DNA from 3 places in the Brevibacillus sp. GCM10020057 genome. Region 1 is predicted to be linked to each of the others. Evidence: predicted binding sites of a transcription regulator. Region 1 holds the regulator's gene; each other region holds the start of a gene.

What was found. Region 1 encodes LexA, which represses DNA repair genes until DNA is damaged. Its sites were predicted from a motif close to CGAACATATGTTCG; they were not measured.
Region 2: the regulator LexA is predicted to act here: its motif matches at 4,701-4,714, upstream of uvrB (excinuclease ABC subunit UvrB).
Region 3: the regulator LexA is predicted to act here: its motif matches at 3,010-3,023, upstream of ACFSO0_RS06015 (carbohydrate kinase).

Annotation. Positions count from the first base shown of each region.
Region 1 covers NZ_JBHUJW010000043.1:456,743-463,583, reverse strand. The annotation lists gene ACFSO0_RS15915 (DUF896 domain-containing protein) at 138-335, opposite strand; gene yneA (cell division suppressor protein YneA) at 420-773, opposite strand; gene lexA (transcriptional repressor LexA) at 940-1,563, shown strand; gene ACFSO0_RS15900 (DUF456 domain-containing protein) at 1,765-2,250, opposite strand; gene ACFSO0_RS15895 (hypothetical protein) at 2,537-3,199, shown strand; gene glnA (type I glutamate--ammonia ligase) at 3,454-4,788, opposite strand; gene ACFSO0_RS15885 (MerR family transcriptional regulator) at 4,825-5,235, opposite strand; gene ACFSO0_RS15880 (methionine gamma-lyase family protein) at 5,388-6,668, opposite strand; gene hflX (GTPase HflX) at 6,677-6,841, opposite strand, start outside.
Region 2 covers NZ_JBHUJW010000018.1:19,626-26,466, reverse strand. The annotation lists gene ACFSO0_RS05140 (S41 family peptidase) at 1-300, shown strand, start outside; gene ACFSO0_RS05135 (PDZ domain-containing protein) at 445-1,713, shown strand; gene ACFSO0_RS05130 (hypothetical protein) at 1,914-3,587, shown strand; gene ACFSO0_RS05125 (flagellar hook assembly protein FlgD) at 3,677-4,606, opposite strand; gene uvrB (excinuclease ABC subunit UvrB) at 4,795-6,771, shown strand; gene uvrA (excinuclease ABC subunit UvrA) at 6,787-6,841, shown strand, end outside.
Region 3 covers NZ_JBHUJW010000021.1:17,535-24,375, forward strand. The annotation lists gene ACFSO0_RS05995 (DoxX family protein) at 44-430, opposite strand; gene ACFSO0_RS06000 (FMN-dependent NADH-azoreductase) at 536-1,162, opposite strand; gene ACFSO0_RS06005 (MarR family winged helix-turn-helix transcriptional regulator) at 1,288-1,734, opposite strand; gene ACFSO0_RS06010 (DMT family transporter) at 1,934-2,893, shown strand; gene ACFSO0_RS06015 (carbohydrate kinase) at 3,087-4,187, shown strand; gene ACFSO0_RS06020 (pseudouridine-5'-phosphate glycosidase) at 4,191-5,117, shown strand; gene ACFSO0_RS06025 (heavy metal translocating P-type ATPase) at 5,344-6,841, shown strand, end outside.

The DNA.
Region 1 (6,841 bases):
CCCCTCGTTCCTCGCTATCAAACGGCTGGCTCCACTGACAGCCAAGCAACATGTAACTCAAACCCGCTCCCCGATTTCGGAATAAAAAGACATCCCGGCGTCAAGCAAGGATGTCTTTGTTATCAACACATGATATCTTACTGTTTTCGGTCATTTTCTTCAAGGTCTTCCACATAGCGGATCGAATCCAGATTCGCCTTCAGCGACATCTTTACGGCGTCGATATACTTTTGGCGAAGCTGCTTTTGTTCGAACCTTTCTTCATCGGTCAACCCGGATTCCTTGGATTTTTTCGCCAATTCATTAATCCGCTTGATTTCTGCATCAGATACCACGACCGGTTCCTCCCCACCTGTAAGTAATGCCGCTCCATTATACCACAACATGTACACGACGCAAGCAGATCGGACACCCGCCCCTCACTCGGCAGCGGCTGCAAGCGGAATCTTCAGGTTCTGCCCGGGATAAATGATCACGCTCTCCAGCTCGTTCGCCTCCCGGATCGCCGTCACAAGCTCAGCCACATCCATGTGCGCCTCTTCCTGATAACGGGTCGCCAGCCTCCACAGGCTGTCTCCTGCCCGCACCGTAACCTCTTTTACCGGCAATGCCTCTTCAGTGCCAGAAGCAAACACCAGTTCGGTCAGCAAGTAAAAAAAGAGAGCGAAGGTGGCGAGGAACAAAATCGCATGACCTCGAGTGATCCCCAATCTTGCGCGGCGAAGCGGCTTTTTCTCGACTTCCTGTTTCTCAAAGCGGTTATGTACAGTCATGACAGACACATGAATCCCTCCTGCAAACGTACGTTCTGTTTTCTTGTTTCCATCATAAAGGAGAACGTATGTTCATGTCAACAAATAATCGAACTTATGTTTGTCGAACGCAAGCTCCCATGGTATAATATAGGAAAACATGTTCGAGAAAACCGAGGTGTCTTCTATGTCAAAACTATCAAATCGACAGCAGGCTATCATTGATTTCATCCGGAAAGAAGTGCGCGACAAAGGATATCCGCCTTCCGTACGGGAGATCGGAGAGGCTGTCGGACTTGCATCCAGCTCTACCGTCCACGGACACTTGGCTCGCCTGGAAAAGAAAGGCTTGATCCGCCGCGACCCTACCAAACCTCGCGCAATCGAGCTGTTGTCCGAGGATGACCGCTTCCAGGATGATTTTGAAGATTCCGTGGTTCGCGTGCCCGTCATCGGGAAAGTCACAGCCGGACAACCGATCACCGCGATTGAAGATGTAGAAGAGTACTTCCCGCTTCCGGAAAATATTGTTACCTCGGACAAGGTGTACATGCTCCGCGTCTCCGGAAACAGCATGATCGAAGCTGGCATCCTCGACGGTGATTACGTGATCGTGCGCCAGCAGAACGTTGCTAACAACGGGGATATCGTCGTCGCCATGACAGATGAAGACGAAGCTACAGTCAAGCGCTTCTTCAAAGAGAAAAACCACTTCCGCCTGCAGCCGGAAAACGCGACGATGGAGCCGATCATTCTGGACTCTGTCACCGTTCTGGGCAAAGTCATCGGCGTCTACCGCCTCATCCACTAATCGCATAAAAAGGAAAAAGGGCAGCTGAGGCTGTCCTTTTTTCTTTGAAATAGACGTGGCGATTTTGTTATTTCCGTCAATTATGCAAACGCCGTCACTTTTATCTAGGTCCACGACCTGTCACAAAGTCCGTTGGCGTTTTGACCAGCCGCCGCGCGACTTCCTGCCATCGCCGACACAGCCGCAAACTTCCGGCTGTCCTTACATCGCCAGGAAGAACCAGATGATCATCGTCACCTGCAGCACCACTTTGACCACGGCGCTGCCAAAAAACCCGACCAGCGAGCCGAAGCCCGCCTTGATCGCCCGCTCCAGCGGCTGCTGTTGCACGAACAACTCAACCAGGACGACGAAGACGAAGGGCAAAATGATCATGCCCAGCGGCGGGAAAGCAAAAATCCCTATCAGAATACCGAGAACTGCCGCCAGCGAAGACCATTTCGAGCCGCCGTATCTCTTGACGAAATACATGTTCGTAAGCAAGTCCGCCCCGTATAAAAGCACGCTCATGGCCGCCATTCCCCACCAAAACGACGCAGGCAGCTCGGACCCCGGTTCCGCGATGAAAAACTGGTAGAGCAAAAATCCTCCCCACAACAATATCGTATCCGGCAACACCGGGAGAAAAATGCCTGCGATGCTTAGCACGAACAGTGCCGCGACAAGAACCCACAACAAGATTTCCACAGCCACCCCTCCTCTTTGTAAGGTATACGTGTGACGCTCGGTTTCGTTGCAGCTTCATCTGCAATCGAGACATCCCCACAAACGGACTTTGCAGAACCCGTTGCCACAGTTTCGGGATGTAGAAAGTGTATACCGTCGCACTCTGTCATCATCCAGTTTCCAACCGTTTTTACTTACGCGAATGACTCATCCCTCATAGAGTAGTAACCATTTTTTTCTTACGCGTATTTTTGTCCAATCTTTCATCGCTCTATCAGAATATGTTATCGCGTGGAGGTGATTCAAGTTGAGTAAAGAAAAAGCGAAGGAGAAACATCTTGACATTCCCGCAAAGGAAACTTCGTCCAACGAGCAGTATAAACAAGCCTACGCAGATATGACCGATCTAAATGATGCCGCAAGCGCTTTTTTCCGAATCCCGGTTTTTTTCAGCCATCAGAACCTGTTTACTCTCGGACCGCCGCAGCCCCCGTTCTCTCAGGAGCAACAATTTATCATCCGAATGTTCAAGGAAATCAAGAAGGTACTTCTGTTTCCCAGAACGATCCCGAATACCGACCAGTACCCGAATACTACCCTGGAAAATATCCGCACGATGATCAACTCCAGTTACGGTACGGCAGCGGCTCTACTGAAGCCAACAAGGTCAACTGCTCAAGGCGAACCTTATTCCCCTTTCTTGCAGATTGAACCTGCAATGGCATACCAATACGGACTTCCATTGCTTCTGGTTAAGCAAGATACCATTTCAGCAGGAGGGATTTGGGGTGATGTGGGGCCACTTGCTCCTTTTACTCCGCTCATATGGTTCTCTTCTTCCGGGGTAACAGTGGATGAGTTCTTTGACAGCGTCCAGTGGAAGGAAGCATTGCAGAACTGGGCAGGGCAAGTGAGAAGTGGTTACTTTATTCAAACAGGCCCTGAATTTAAGTATACCTGCAACGACTAAACGAAATGCAACGAGTCAATGCGATGGAAATGTTCGACCGTCCCCGGGTTAATCCCGGGGTATTTGTATTGTGAATATCTCAGAAGTTTACGACCACATCACCAAGAAAATAGGAAGCGATCACATGAAGCACATATGCAATAAGATATTCGATTGAATTTGTGGGTGCCGCCAAAACGACCGATACTTTTTTGACTTCACCCACAAAAGCGAAAAAACCCCTCGCACCAGACGGCACAAGGGGTCAACGCTTTTTAGTAAGTGTTCATGTACTGCTCGCGCTCCCAATCGTGGACGCGTGTGCGGAACATATCCCACTCGATTTCTTTTGCTTCGATGAAGTGCACCAGTGCGTGCTCGCCCAGGGCTTCGCAGATGACCGGGTCTGCTTTCAGGCACTCGATCGCTTCTTTCAGCGTAGCTGGCAGGCTGTCGATGCCGTTTGCTTCGCGGTCTTGCTCGTTCATCACATAGATATTGCGGTCCACTGCCGGAGGAGCCTGCAGCTTGTTTTTGATGCCGTCGAGACCTGCTTTGAGCATGACAGCCAGAGCCAGGTACGGGTTTGCAGCCGGGTCCGGGTTGCGCACTTCGATACGAGTGCCCAGGCCGCGGGAAGCCGGGATGCGGATCAACGGAGAACGGTTTTTCGCAGACCAAGCCACGTAGCAAGGAGCTTCGTAACCAGGAACCAGACGTTTGTAGGAGTTTACCAGCGGGTTGGTGATCGCTGCAAAACCGCGTGCGTGCAGCAAGATCCCTGCCAGGTAATGCTTCGCTGTTTCGCTCAAACCGAGCTCGTCAGACTCATCGTAGAATGCGTTGACATCGCCGCGGAAGAGAGATTGGTGAGCGTGCATACCGGAACCATTTACGCCGTACAGCGGCTTCGGCATGAAAGTCGCGTGCAGGCCATGCTGACGAGCCACTGTTTTGACAACCAGCTTGAAGGTCAGGATTTGGTCTGCTGCTTGCAGAGCATTCGTGTATTTAAAGTCGATTTCGTGTTGGCCTGGAGCCACTTCATGGTGGGAAGCTTCGATTTCAAAGCCCATTTTTTCCAGCGTCAGCACGATATCGCGGCGGCAGTTTTCACCCAGATCAAGAGGAGCGAAGTCGAAGTAGCCGCCTTGGTCGTTCAGATCAAGAGTAGGTTCGCCTTTATCGTCCAGTTTGAACAGGAAAAATTCTGGCTCTGGACCGACGTTGAACGCGGTAAAGCCCATTTCCTCTGCTTCTTTCAGGACGCGCTTCAGGATTTGGCGAGGGTCACCTTCAAAAGGAGAGCCGTCCGGCATGTAGATGTCACAGATCAGGCGAGCCACTTTGCCATGCTCGTTGCCCCATGGGAATACAACCCATGTGTCAAGATCCGGCACCAGGTACATATCGGATTCTTCGATGCGAACGAAGCCTTCGATCGAGGAACCGTCGAACATCATTTTGTTGTCGAGGGCTTTGGGCAGTTGGGACAGAGGGATTTCAACGTTTTTGATAACCCCCATCAAGTCCGTAAACTGCAGACGGATGTATCTTACATCCTCTTCTTGTGCCAAACGCAAAATGTCTTCTTTTGTGTACTTGCTCACATTTCTCTCCTCCTGTCTCTAGGTAAACATTTTATATCAGTGGAAGAAGCGGGAAAGCTCTCCACGTATCAATGCATCCTCGCCGTAGCGGGAGGCATTGCGATACATGATCTGTTGCTTCAGCAGCTGGTGCAGGTCTTTTTCGGTCATTTCCTTGCGTTTTGCTTCGGAAGTCACTGTGATTTCAGAAGGAGTCTCGACAGGCATCTGCATCTGCAAAACTTGTTTGATGCCGGCAATGTTCAAGCCCTTTTCAATCAATGCCTTGATTTCCAGCAATCGATCCACATCGTTGAAAGAGAAAAGCCGCTGTTTCCCTTCGGTGCGGGCTGGCCGAATGAGTTCGTTTTGTTCATAGTAGCGAATTTGCCTCGCAGTAAGATCTGTCAATTTCATGACAATCCCAATGGGAAAGAGGGCCATATTCCGACGAATGTCATCACTCATGACTTGTCCCTCCACAATTATTTTCCTCACGCTCTATTCTATGCAAGAGAACATTCCCTGTCAACAGATGTCAGAAAATATTACGTGTCAAGGGACAAAAAAAGCAGCGAAGGGGGCATTGGACCTCCCTGCTGCTTCTCTTCTTCCATGCGTCAAGCGCCCTCGGGTATATCGAGCAATCCTTTTTCCAGCAATCCGTTCAACGCCGTTAAAATTCCGACTTTCACGTGGGAATATGTCAGTCCACCTTGCACGAACCCGAGATAAGGCGGACGAATCGGGCCGTCTGCTGAAAATTCGATGCTCGCTCCCTGGATAAACGTACCCGCTGCCATAATGACCGGGTCCGCATAGCCGGGCATCTCGCTCGGATATGGCGTCACGTGCGAATCGACAGGCGCTGCCTTTTGAATACCTTGGCAAAAGGCGATGAGCCGCTCTGCGGAGCCGAATGCGACGGACTGGATAAGGTCCGTGCGCGGTTCATGCCAAAGCGGGTTGGTCTGGAACCCGAGCCGCTCCAGCAACGCCGAGGAGAACACCGCGCCCTTCAAGGCCTCTCCCACCACATGCGGGGCGAGGAAAAAGCCTTGGAACATTTCCAAGAGCGAGTAAAGCGAAGCGCCTCCTTCCGCCCCGATCCCCGGAGCCGCCATCCGGTAGGAAGCAAGCTGGACGAGCTCCTTGCGTCCCACGATGTACCCGCCAGTCTTGACCAGGCCGCCCCCAGGGTTTTTGATGAGCGAGCCAGCCATGATGTCCGCGCCTACGTGCAGCGGCTCCTGCTCCTCTGTAAATTCCCCGTAGCAGTTGTCGACGAATACGATTACGTCGGGCTTCATTTCCTTCACGAGCCGGACCATCTCCCGGATTTTGGCAATGGTAAAGGATGGCCGGTCCGCATAGCCGCGCGAGCGTTGAATTCCGATCACCTTCGTCTTGGGCGTGATGGCATTCGCCACCGCCAGGAAGTCGATTTCTCCTTCCGGTGTCAACGGCACATAGCTGTAGCCGATCCCGTAGTCTTTCAGGGAGCCTTGGCCTTCTCCGCGGACGCCGACGACTTCCTCCAACGTGTCGTAAGGCTTTCCGGTAATGTAGAGCAGGTCGTCGCCCGGGCGCAAAATCCCGAACAAGGAAATGGCGATCGCGTGCGTGCCGGAAATGATGTGCGGACGCACGAGAGCGGCCTCTCCCCCAAACACGTCCGCGTAGATCGACTCCAGCGTGGCGCGGCCGGAGTCATCGTAGCCGTAACCGGTCGACGGCGCAAAGTGAAATTCATTGACTTCATGCTTTTGAAAGGAACGCAGCACGCGCAACTGATTGGTATCGACGAGCGCTGCAATCTGTCTGTGCCGCTCCGAGATCATCGCTTCCACTTCCATTACAAGTGGCCGGAGCTTCTCGCCGTGCGAAAAATAGTGAAACATCAGCTATCTTACCAACTCTCTTCTGCAGTCTCTGGTTTGTCCAGGAGGAAAGGAGCGATCCGTCCGTAAATCGGATGGTCGCGGTTCACGCGCACCGTTACACGGTAGGACTCTTCCTCTTCATCAAAATGCTGCTGCATCTCGACACCTTCGCGATGCAACAGCGACAAAAT
Region 2 (6,841 bases), on a different contig from region 1:
GCGACGCAGCTTCCGGCTGACAAGGTTCTAGCCCGCGACATGGCCGGCAACGATGTGAAAAACTTGCAGCTGATCCTGACGGGCTTGAATTTGCCCCCGGGCCGGGATGACGGGTATTTTGACGCCGGGACGGAGCAGGCGGTCAAGCAGTTCCAGACAGCGCACAAGCTGCCTGTGACAGGGAAGGTCGATGCTGCGACACGCACCTTGCTGGAAGACAGCCTGCGCGAGACGATGCGCAAACCGGAAAACGATCTGCAGCTGCAAAAAGCACTTGAGGTCGTCGCTCCCCCAAAATAATCCATCCGGCGGAGGCAGGGAAATCCCTGATATTCGTAGAAATGGTAACCACGGCAAATGGCATGCCGTGGTTTTTCTTTTGCACTCGCAAAAAGCATATGTGCTTATTAATAAAGGGTTCTTTAACCATTCGAGGTGAAGCAATTGGCGATACAGGCAGACTTGCTCTCCATTGCGTACGGGCTGGCGGCGATTTTTTTCAATCCGCTCCTTTATCTCTTCCTTTTCTTCATTTATCTGCACTATCGGCGGCAAATGAATCTGGAGCGGCAATTGTTCGCTGTGCGCATCCAGTCGCCGCTGCTTCAGACGATACGCTCCGCAGGAATGGGCATCGCAGCAGGCGTGCTGATCTCCCTGCTCGCAGGGGCTTTGGGAATTGTCGTACAAGTACAGGATCTATGGTTATTATGGGGATTGGCGGTCGTCATGGCGTTGATCCGTTTGCGCTTTCTCTGCTTTGCCTACGCAGCAGGGGTGCTGACGCTGGTAAGCGGCATCGCCCAGCTGCTGCCCGCGTGGAACCAGGCTCCCGTAATCGGGCCGCTGTGGGAGCTGTTCGGACAAGCCAAACCACTGCCGCTTCTGGCATTGGTGGCGATCATGCACCTGATGGAGGCCATGCTCATTCGCTGGAACGGGGGGAGGGACGCTTCCCCGCTGTTCGTCGAAGGCAAGCGCGGCCGCATCGTCGGCGCGTATCTGCTGCATTCCTTCTGGCTGACGCCGCTCGTCCTGTTCGTCCAGATGGACAACGGCGCTGTCAGCGGAGCGCTCTATCCGGGCTGGCCGCTCTTCTGGCCGGAAGCAACTTCCTTTGGCTTGATGTTTCTGCCGACGGTCACGGGCTTTTCGGACATGACCCAGTCGATGACGCCAAGGCGGAAGTCTTCGCGGATTGCGAAACAGCTGGCGCTTTACTCGCTTGTTTTGCTGGCGTTGACCGTACTGACGGTCTGGGTGCCCGCCCTGTTGCTTGTGACGGGGCTGTTTGCGCTCGCGGGGCATGAAGGCCTGTTCTTCCTGAGCCGGATGCAGGAGCAGAGGCAGCCCCCGTACTTTATCCAGTCGCCGCAGGGCGTCAAGGTCATGGGTGTCATCCCGGGGACGCGCGCCGAGGAAATCGGGATTGTGCCGGGCGAGATTATCGTAAAGGTGAACGGAATCAACGTCCGCAACAAGGAAGATCTGTATCCCGCCCTGCAGGCGAACTCGGCCTTTTGCAAGATGGAGGTGCTCACCCATGGCGGGGAGCTGAAATTCGTGCAATGCGCGGTGTATGCCGGCAATCATCACCAGCTCGGTATCATCGTGGTGCCGGATGCGAATACCCGCGTCTACGTCGATCTGATGCGATCCAGTGTCGTGGAACTGATCAGGCAGCGTCTGGAAAAACTGCATATCGGAGCCTAGAACGATCGGGAGGGAGAACGTGCGCCGGGGGACGCGCGGGACCCTCCCGTTTTCCTTGTGCAGATTCGCGTCTGCCACAGCATGAGGGAAGCGGCGATCAAAAATTTTTTGCGAATTTTTCCGCCCGTGCAGAAACAAAACAAAACGTGGTGCGTCTCAAGGTTAGAGGAAAAAAGAGGGAGTGAACATCCACTGTGAGAATGATACGCAAGCCTGCATGGTACGCGCTGGCCGGAATATTGACTGCAGTCAGCCTGTACAGCCCGATGACGGTATCGCATGAAGCGCGAGCAGCGGAACAGGTTGCCGCCGCACCCGTTCCCGCTCCGGTTTCCAAAGGTGTACAGAAGCTGGTTGGGCTAATTCCCGAGCTGACCAGCCGCTATGTCGTCTACGACGGTGAGGTCGACGGCCCGGGCGTGAGCGGTGTCAGCGTGACTTTTGCTTCGTCCGCTGCAGAAAAGGAGAAGGCGACGGACAGGGCGATTTTCTCGGGGACGGGCGATTTGCTGAAGCTGACGCTTGCGCCAAAAGCGGCCGAAAAACCGGTCGCGTGGACGGATCAGCAATGGAAAGACAGAGCCGCTGCGTTTGTGGCGGACCTGAAGCCGGCAGGGGGCGTGTATCAGCCGCGGACGATTACCCGTGAGCAGTCACAGACGACCGTCAGGCTGGTCAAAACGTGGAACAACGTGGCGTTTGAAGATACTTACGATGTGCTGGTTACCTTTGACGGCACAGGCAGGCTCGTCGCTTTTGACACCTTTGCCGGCAAGCCGTACGAACCCGTTGACTCGTCTTCTCTGCCTTCGCTACAGAAGGCGCTGACTGCCCAGCAAGCCGCTGCCAAATACGCGGAGAGCCGCCCGCTGGAGCTGGTGTACTTGCTCCCCGGCGAATATAGCCAGGCGGAGCGGGTGCAGGCGCAGCTCACCTACGTTGTGAAGGACGGGGTTGTCAGAGGAGCGCATACAGGCAGCGCGCTGGATGCCTTCAGCGGAAAACGGCTGGCAGAGCTTGCGTCCTCCGGAAAACAGCCGGTGCAGACGATCGCCGTGAACGGGACGGGCGAGAAGTGGGTGGCGACGACGGAGGTGCAGGCGCAGGACCTGGTGCGAAAACTGGCGCACGTAGAGCCAGGGAAGCTGCCGCTTTCTTCATTTACAGCCGCCTACGACAACGGGGAGGAACGGCGCTTCTTTATCTGGGGTCATTTCAGCGAGGGGACAGCGGCTGAGGATAAGCAGTACCAGATGGGCCAATTTCCAGAGGGGGTTGCCGCCAAGGAGCGTCTGCACATCCTGCTGGAGACAGACGGAAAAACCGGCCAGCTTCTCCGGCTTGCCATGAGCACCGCAGCAGATGGCAGCGGGAAGCCGGATAAGCAGCGGGACTGGAAGACTGCCGAAGCGATTCTGAAGCGTCTGTTGCCTTCGGGGACGACGCAGCTGCAAATGCGCGATGCAGGTAATGAGAATCTGACGTTGATTACCGCTGATCCGCTGGTCAATGGCTTGCCTGTTTATCAAGAGGGACAAACGAGTGAGCAAGGAATGTACACGATCTTGCTGGATGCGGCCAGCGGCAATGTAAAAGACATCCAGATCCGGCGTCCGGCAGATTGGATCGCGCCAGCGCGAACCTCAGCCCTGTCCGAACAGGAGGCAGTCGCTGCAATCCTGAAGACGTATCCTTTGGAGCTGACGTATTTTTCCCAGACCGATCCGCAGACCCAGGCAGTCACCTGGAAGCTGGCCTACGATCTTTCTTTCCGCCAGTCGAAAGCGCATTGCTTCTGCGGCGGGGAGCCGAAGGTAGACCTGACCGTGCGCGTAGACGCGGTGACCGGAAAAGTGCTGACGGACGAACAATAGTTAAGCGTGCAAGCGAAAGCGCGACACGAAAAAATCCGCATTCTTCGGACGGGAAGAGTGCGGATTTTTTGATCCGGTACGTAAATGTTCTACGCTTTGGCCGCGAAGCCGGTGATTTGACCAAGCGATACTCTTTGGCCGTCTTCCAGAACGAATTCGACCGTGCCGTTTTTCATGCTGACCGCCTGGATGACACCAGACAAACTGTCAGTGGAAGTGCTGCCGTCCGTGTTCGTACGGGAGGCGTTGTAGGTAATGGTATAGCCGATCATCTGGGCGTATTGCAGCGAGTTTGTCATCGCCTGGTTTTCCGGCTTGACGCTCATGCCGACGATTTCGTCCAGCTTCACGCTCGCGCCGTTGTCCAGCTGGAAGGTGGCGGTTCCGTCCTTCATGGAGAAGCCGGTAATGACCGCATTTTTGACTTCATCGACGGAAGTGATGTCATCCGTTGTGGCGGGATTGCCGTCTTGATCGACTTGTGTAGTCGTTTTGTAGGAGATTTGGTTTCCGATCATTTGCATGTACTTCAGGCTGCTGTCCAGCGCGTTTCCGGTCATGCCCTGCGACTCCAGACCTTTTACGTCAGCGAGGGGAACCGGATTCGTCTCGCCCGCCATGCGGAAGTAAATTTTGCCGTTGTCCATATAGACGGCCTGGATGACGCCTTCCTTGGATTCCGTAGACGTCTCGCCGGTGACTTCATCGGCAGTCGTCAGATCGTACTTGGCAGTGCGGCCCACCAGCGCTTCGTATTTTTCCAGCGTGAGCATGCTGTTGTTGGATTGCTCCATCAGGGTGGCCATTTTGGTCATTTTCTCGACCATTGTCATCATGCTCGTCTGTTGAATAAACTGGGAGTTATCCATCGGCGACATCGGGTCCTGGTTTTTCAGTTGCTCCAGCAGGAGTTTCATGAACGCATCGTTGTCCAGCTCGGTGGAAAATTCCTTTTTCCCTTTATAGCTTAGGTAGGCCGGCACCATCGAGCTGCTGCTTACCGTATTGTTATCAGACATGTTGGTCCTCCCCTTACTGTGCGGGTTCTTACGTGCGGGTATGTCGTTCCACGTTCCACTATCAGTATCGGAAAAAGGGGATGCAGGATGAAGACAAACATTTGTTCGAGAATTTCGGCTTAATCTTGCACGCATTGTGTTATAATGGAAGAAGAAACCTTTTACGCGATGAGGAGATGAACGAGGGAATGGAGCGTTTTGAATTGGTATCGGAGTATCAGCCGTCCGGCGACCAGCCGACTGCCATCGCAGAGCTGGTGGCAGGGGTAAAGGCTGGCAAAAGGCACCAGACCCTCCTGGGGGCGACGGGAACGGGAAAGACCTATACGGCTGCCCAGGTGATCGCTCAAGTGAACAAGCCGACATTGGTCATGGCGCACAACAAGACGCTGGCCGCCCAGCTGTGCGCGGAATTCAAGGATTTTTTTCCGAACAATGCCGTAGAATATTTCGTCAGCTACTACGATTACTATCAACCGGAAGCATACATTCCCCAATCGGATACGTTTATTGAAAAAGACTCCAGCATCAACGAAGAGATCGACAAGCTGCGCCACTCGGCGACCAGCGCCTTGTTCGAGCGGCGGGATGTCATCATCGTCGCATCGGTGTCGTGCATTTACGGTTTGGGTTCTCCCGAGGAGTACCGGGAGATGCTGCTGTCGCTGCGCGTCGGCATGGAAAAGAGCCGGGACGAGGTTTTGCACCGGCTGGTAGACATACAGTACACTCGCAACGACATCAATTTCACGCGCGGGACCTTCCGGGTACGCGGGGACGTGGTCGAAATCTTCCCTGCCTCGCAGAGCGAGCAGGCGATTCGCGTGGAGTTTTTCGGAGACGAGATCGACCGGATCACAGCGATCGACGTGTTGACAGGAGAAATTCTCGGTCAACGCGACCATGTGGCGATCTTTCCGGCATCCCACTACGTGACGCGGGAAGAAAAAATGAAGCTCGCCGTGCAGAGCATCGAGGCGGAGCTGACGGAGCGTCTGGCCGAGCTGCGCGAAGCGGGCAAGTTGCTTGAAGCGCAGCGGCTGGAGCAGCGTACGCGCTACGATATCGAAATGATGCTGGAAATGGGCTTTTGTTCCGGGATCGAAAACTACTCCCGCCACCTGACGGGATTGCCGGCCGGGCATGCCCCATACACTTTGCTCGACTATTTTCCTGATGATTTTCTCGTTCTGATGGATGAGTCACACATGACCTTGCCGCAGGTGCGGGCGATGTACAACGGCGACCGCGCGCGCAAGGACGTCCTGGTTGAGCACGGTTTCCGCCTGCCGTCTGCCAAGGACAACCGTCCGCTGAAGTTTGAGGAGTTCGAGGCGAAGGTCAAGCAGGCTATCTACATCTCTGCTACACCTGGTCCGTACGAGCTGGAGCACTGTCCGGAACTGGTACAGCAAGTCATTCGTCCGACGGGTCTGGTCGATCCGACAATCTCGGTGCGCCCGATCAAAGGGCAGATCGACGACCTCATCGGCGAGATCCAGGCGACCATTGCCAAAGACGAGCGGGTCCTGGTCACGACCTTGACGAAAAAAATGGCGGAGGATTTGACGGATTACCTGAAAGAAGTGGGCATCAAAGTCCGCTATCTCCACTCCGACATCAAGACGATCGAACGGATGCAAATTTTGCGCTCCTTGCGCCTTGGCGAATTTGATGTCCTGATCGGAATCAACCTGCTGCGGGAAGGTCTGGACCTGCCGGAAGTGTCGCTGGTAGCGATTCTCGACGCCGACAAGGAAGGCTTCCTGCGCAACGAGCGCTCCCTGATCCAGACCATCGGCCGTGCCGCGCGCAATGCGGAAGGGCGCGTCATCATGTACGCCGACAAAATCACGGATTCGATGGATGCGGCGATCAAGGAGACGGAGCGGAGACGCGCGATCCAGATGGCTTATAACGAGCAGCATGGCATCACGCCGCAAACGGTGAAAAAGGCCGTCCGCGACGTGATCGAGGCGACGAAGGTGGCCGAGGAAAAGGCGGACTACCTGCCGCATGAAGATTTCAGGAAAATGCCGAAGAAAGACCGCTTGACGGTAATCGCACGAATGGAAGAAGAAATGAAAGAAGCGGCCCGCAACCTCATGTTTGAACGCGCGGCAGAATTGCGCGATCTGATTCTGGAGCTGAAGGCTGAACTCTAAGGAGAGATTTTTTTCATGCCATTGGAACATATCGTGGTCAAGGGTGCTCGCGCCCACAACCTGAAAAACA
Region 3 (6,841 bases), on a different contig from region 1:
TTCTATGGAAGATATAGAAGATGATTTCCGGAGCGTTCCGCGATTAAAACAGTACGTAAGCACCAGGGCCGATCAGGGCGACGCCAATGGCAACGGCAATCAGGGCGAGGTTGTATTCGTAGCCGTTTTGTGTAGCCCAGTAGCCGTTTGGACCGTGCACCTTCACGATGGCGACGAGCATGGTGAGTGCGATCAGAATGGCACCGATCCATGTGCCTACACCTGCGGCAAACAGCAATCCGCCGACAAGCTCACCCAGACCGGCCAATAGCGCCATCAGGACACCCGGCTTGACGCCGATGGACTCCAGCCAACCGCCTGTTCCTTTCAGGCCGTAGCCGCCAAACCAGCCGAACAGCTTCTGCGTGCCGTGAGCAGCAAACGTCAAACCGATCACCAACCGAATCAAGAGCAAACCGAGATCCATCATGTTTTCATCACTCCTTGATTTATTTTTAATTATAGTATTTTTAATTTGAGATAATGTGACGCAAGAAAGCCTCGGCCGAGGCTTTCTTTTCACATGAGAAAAGGCTTAGAATGTTTCTGCCAGTTTCGCCGCTTTCGCAATGCCTTCCTGGATGAGCGCTTGCGCTTTGTCAGGGAATTGGTTGTGGCCTTCTACAATAACTTCCGTGATGTCGGAGATGCCCCAGAAGCCCAGCAGTGTGCGAACGTATTTGTTCGCCATTTCGATGGCTGCCATCGGGCCTTCGGAGTATACGCCGCCGCGTGCGCTGAGCAGAGCCACTTTTTTGCCGCCCATCAGACCTACAGGACCTTCAGCGGTGTATTTGAAAGTTTTGCCTGCCTGGGACAGGTAGTCCATGTATGTGTGCAGGACAGCCGGTACGGTGAAGTTCCACATCGGGAAGGCGAACACGACTTTATCTGCTGCAGCAAACTGATCCAGATATTTGTTGACCAGAGCGGCGCCTTTTTGCTCTTCGGCACTCAGCTCGATGCCGTTGCCTGCTTTGTACATGGCAGTCAGCAGGTCATTTCCGTAGTAAGGCAGGTTCTCGGCGAACAGGTCCAGCTCGATGACTTCATCGTTTGCATGGGTCTCTTTATAAGATTTCGCGAATGCTTCGTACAGCTTCACACTCACGGCTTGTTCTACTGGTCGATCATTTGCCTTGATTAATAATACTTTGCTCATGGAAGGATTATTCCCCTTTCATAATGTAAGTCGCTAACTTAAAAAGTGTAAATCTTGATTTTAAGATTATTACTTGAACCGCTCTTTGTCAAGCGGTTTTTTGGGTGCAATGCGCATGGACCCGGCTAGAAGCTTTCCTGCGCGGCTCGGCCCAGTTTTTTCAGCAATTGGGTAGCCTGGCGCTGTTCCTCTGGCGTAAGTCCGCAGACCGCCTTTTCGATCACTTGTTTGTGCGAAGGAAAGATGGCCGCCAAAAACTTCTCGCCCTTTTCCGTCAGCTCCGCGTAAATGACGCGGCGGTCCTCCAGACAGGGCTTGCGAATCAGCAACTGCTTCTTCTCTAGTTTGTCCACCACGTAGGTAATGTTTCCGCTGGAGATCAGGATTTTTTCGCCAATCTGCTGCAAGGGCTGCGGTCCTTTATGATAAAGAAGTTCGAGTACGCCAAACTCGGTAGGGTTGAGGCCATGCTGGCGAATGTCGCGGTTGATGTGGGCCGTGACCCAGTTGTACGAACGGGAAAGCACCACCAATAAATCGAGGGAATCGTCACGAGCCGTCTGCTTCGACATCATGTTCCTCCTTTCCCGGCATGTATCGGGAATTTTTAATATCTTTAATTTGAGGAAATGATACAGGAAGCACGGCAGGCTTGTCAAATTGTGAAACCTTGATGGCAGAACATGGTGCGCCCGCGATTTTTGGCTCGTCCGATGCCGTCTCCCGGTGTATACTACAGAAAAATGAACTGGAGAGCAGGGGAGAGAAGGCATGGAAGTGTCATCGCGCGCACGCGGATTTGCTATGGTGCTCGTCGCGTCTGTCTTGTGGGGAGTGTCCGGGACGGTCGCACAGTCTTTGCTGCAGCATCATTCGTTTACGACAGAATGGCTGGTGACGGTGCGGCTGCTCCTGTCCGGAGGGCTGCTGCTGGCATTGTCGCTCTGCGGGAAAAACCGCAGCCATGTGTGGCTGATCGTCCGCCCGGGAAAAGGCCTGGGCAGGCTGTTGCTGTTTGGAATTTTGGGACTATTGGGCGTGCAGTATACATACTTTGCTTCTATTGAAGCAGGGAACGCAGCAACGGCGACCTTGCTGCAATATTTGGGGCCGGTCTTCTTGACGGCGTATCTCGTCGTCCGCCACCGCCAGTTGCCCAGCAAGGCGCAGACTTTGGCAATCGTGCTGGCGCTGGTCGGAACTTTTCTGCTGATTACAAACGGCAGGCCGGACCAGCTCTCGATTGCGCCGGGGGCGGTTCTGTGGGGATTGGCCTCTGCGCTGGCGCTCGCCTTTTACACCTTGTACCCTCAATCGCTGCTGCAGCGCTGGGGATCGACGGTCGTGCTGGGCTGGGCGATGCTGATCGGCGGCATCGGCCTGTGCATCCTGACTCGTCCCTGGCAGACCGTTGCTATCGACTGGCAGCCGACATCGCTGCTGGGCGTGGCGTTCCTCGTCCTGTTCGGAACGCTCATCGCCTTTTATTTGTACGTAGACAGTCTGCGTTTTATCCGGCCGGCGGAAACGAGCCTGCTCGCCAGCGCCGAACCGCTCTCCGCCGTCGTCGCCACGGTCGTCTGGCTGCACGTCCCCTTCGGCTTATGCGAATGGCTCGGTGCGCTTTGCATTATCGGGACTGTGTTTGCACTGGCGAAAAAGGAAGAGGCAAAAGGGCAGGCGGCCGCGAAGGAAACTGCGAAAGAAGCCGTCATCGAGCAACAAATGTAGCCTGGAGAAATCCGGGCTTTTTTTGTTGGGGCAGCGCAATCTCCGTGCGCCGACCGCTGGAAAGCGGCTGCTTTGGTGCCTGCTTTTGGCTTGAATACCGCTGAACACGAGGTTGCTAAACTTTTGTTTGTTTGATAAACTTTTGTTTGAGAGCGAAGCTGTGATTGCGATTTCGCGAGGGAGGAGGATAACCGTGGACAAAGAAATGCAGATTTTGCAGTACATCCGCCGCAATCCTTTTATCAGCCAGCAAGAACTGGCGGACCTGATGGGCATCTCCCGCTCTGCGGTTGCCGGATATATCGCCCAGTTGACCAAGCGCGGCGAGATCAAGGGACGGGCGTACATCCTGCGCGACGAGGGCACGATCGCCTGTATCGGCGGCGCCAATCTCGACCGCAAAGCAAGAGGGAAGCAGAAGGTGCGGCTGCATTCTTCCAATCCCGTCACGATCGTGGAGTCATGCGGCGGGGTCGCGCGCAACATCGCCGAGAATCTGGGCCGGCTCGGCTGCAAGACGTCATTGTTTACCTGCATCGGGGAAGACAAGGAAGGGGAGTGGATTCTCCAGGAGACCCGCAAGCACGGCGTCGATATCAGCCAGGTCTGGCGGCTGCCTACCCAGCGGACTGGCACCTATACCGCGCTTCTGGACATCGACGGGGAAATGATCGTCTCGCTGGCGAACATGGACATTTACGATGCGCTGACGCCGGAAATGTACGCGGAAAAGTGGTCGCATATCGCCTCGGCCCAGGCGGTTTTCCTGGATACGAACGTACCGGCCGACTGCCTCGCCTACATCATCGGACGCTGCCGGGAAGAAAACATTCCGCTGTTCGTGGACCCGGTATCCTCTGCCAAGGCGAAAAAGCTGCCGCAGCGATTGGACGGAGTCGAAGCCATTTTGCCCAACCGGGAGGAAGCCGAGCTGCTCGCAGGCATGAGCATCCAGTCGCCGGAAGACTGCGTAAAGGCGTGCCGCAAAATCAGGGAGCGGGGCGTGAAGCACGTCGTTGTGACCATGGGCGAGCAGGGCATTTACTATCAGACCGAGGGCGTCTCCGAGCATTTCGCTCCCTATCCGACCGATGTGGTGGATGTGACGGGAGCAGGAGATGCGTTTGCTTCGGGATTGCTGTACGGGGTCGTGAGCGGCGAGTCATTCGCGGATGCGTGCCGTCTGGGGCTGGCTGCGTCCGCGCTGACGCTGCAGACCGAGCAGTCCGTATCGCCGCTGCTGAAGCCGGAGCAGCTCATGGAGATTGTGAATCACTACAAAAAGGAGCGATAAGCGATGAAACAATATTTGACCTTTACAGAGGAAGTCCGTCACGCGCTGGAAAACAACCTGCCCGTGGTGGCACTGGAGACGACCATTATTTCGCACGGCATGCCTTACCCGCAAAACATCGAGATGGCCAAGGAAGTCGAGCAGATCATCCGTGACAACGGCGCTGTGCCTGCGACCATCGGGATCATGAACGGCAAAATCAAGATCGGCCTGTCCGAGAGCGAGCTGGAGGAATTTGCGACCAACAAGAGCGTAGAAAAAGTAAGCCGCCGCGACTTCCCGTACATCCTCGCGAGCGGAAAAATCGGGGCGACGACAGTAGCAGCTACGATGATCGCGGCGCAGCTTGCCGGCATCCGCATGTTTGCGACAGGCGGGATCGGCGGCGTGCATCGCGAAGGAGAAATCACGTGGGACGTATCGGCAGACTTGACCGAGCTGGCCAAGACGAACGTAGCGGTCGTGTGCGCCGGAGCCAAATCGATCCTCGACATTGGCCGCACGCTGGAATACCTGGAGACGCACGGCGTGCCGGTCGTCGGCTATCGCACCTCCGAGTTTCCGTCCTTCTTTGCCCGCGAGAGCGGCTATGGCGTAGACTTCCGCCTCGATACGCCGGAAGAAGTGGGCACCTTGATGGATACGAAATGGAAGCTGGGGCTCGACGGCGGTATGATCATCGCCAACCCGGTGCCGGAAGCAGATGCGCTGGACCATCAGCAGATCGAGGCTGTCATCCTGCAGGCATTACAGGAAGCCAAAGACAACAACATCACGGGCAAAAAGGTGACGCCGTTTTTGCTCGACAAGGTGAAACAGCTGACGGGCGGCAAGAGCCTGCAAACCAACATCGCGCTGGTGAAGCACAATGCCGAAGTGGCAGCCAAAATCGCGGCGGCGTACCAGCAGGCAGTCAACCGGGCAAACTAAAGTGCCATTGCGCAACTCGCACAAGAAAGTCCCTTTACATTCGGGGGCTTTCTTTGCGTTTTTGCGGGTCAGCCCAGGCAGGACAGGCTGGCTATTTTTTTTGAAAATACCCCTTGATATACCCTGTGGGGGTATATTATAGTGAAGATGTGATAAGGATATTGCATCAGGGGAACACTACCATAAAATATACCCCATGAGGGTATTTGGTAACGGAGGAATAACGATGAGTGCCAAGACAGCGGAAGCGACAGTTCCCATAACGGGGATGACGTGTGCGGCGTGTGCACTGCGAATCGAAAAAGGGTTGAAAAAGCTGGAGGGCGTGGAGTCTGCCAACGTCAACCTGACCCTGGAAAAATCGACGGTCGTATACGATCCGGCGGTGACGAATTTGGATCTCATCCGCAGCAAGATCGAGTCGCTCGGCTACGGGGTGGGTGCGGAAAAGGCGGAGTTGGCGATTGGCGGCATGACGTGCGCCGCCTGTGCGACCCGGATCGAAAAAGGGCTGAACAAACTGCCTGGCGTGTTGAAGGCAAACGTCAATCTGGCGCTGGAGACGGCGGTTGTGGAATACGACGCCGGCCAGGTCGGCGTGGCCGATCTCGTACGCCAGGTCGAAAAGCTGGGCTATCGAGCGGAGCCCAAGGAAGGGGAACGGTCTGGGCAGCAGGTAGACCGGCGGCAAATGGAGATCAAGCGGCAGACCGAGAAGTTCTGGGTCTCCATGCTGCTCTCGCTGCCGCTGCTCTGGGCGATGGTGAGCCACTTTTCCTTCACCTCGTTTATCTGGCTGCCGGAAGCCTTGAGTAATCCGTGGGTACAGCTCGCGTTGGCTACGCCTGTGCAGTTCGTCATCGGGGGACAGTTTTACCTGGGAGCCTACAAGGCACTGCGCAACGGCAGCGCCAACATGGATGTGCTCGTCGCCCTTGGCACTTCGGCGGCCTACTTCTACAGCCTGTATGTGGCAATTGCCTCCATCGGCACCGGCGCGCACATGCTGGAGTTGTACTTCGAGACCAGCGCGGTGCTGATCACGCTGATCCTGCTGGGCAAACTGTTCGAGGCCAAAGCCAAAGGACGTTCCTCAGAAGCGATCCGCAAGCTGATGGGGCTGCAGGCCAAGTCGGCTGTCGTCGTGCGGGACGGCGTGGAGATGACGGTTCCTGTGGAGGACGTGCGGCCGGGCGATATCGTTCATGTGAAGCCCGGCGAGAAAGTGCCGGTTGACGGGGTGGTGCTGGCAGGCGAGTCGGCCGTAGACGAATCGATGCTGACAGGGGAGAGCATCCCTGTCGACAAGAGGGCAGGCGACACCGTCATCGGCGCGACACTGAACAAAAACGGCTTCCTGAAGATCGAGGCGACCAAAGTCGGCAAAGAAACGGCGCTGGCCCAGATCATCAAGGTGGTGGAGGAAGCGCAGGGGACCAAAGCGCCGATCCAGCGTCTTGCCGACAGCATCTCCGGCATCTTCGTCCCGATTGTCGTCGGCATCGCAGCCCTGACCTTTGCCGTCTGGTATTTCGGGGTCACCCCCGGCAATTTCGCCGAGGCGCTGGAAAAAGCCATCGCCGTGCTCGTCATCGCCTGCCCGTGCGCTCTCGGCCTGGCTACGCCGACGTCCATCATGGCCGGTTCGGGCCGCGCCGCAGAGCTGGGCATTCTGTTCAAAGGCGGCGAGCATCTGGAGACCGCGCATCGGCTGGACACGATCG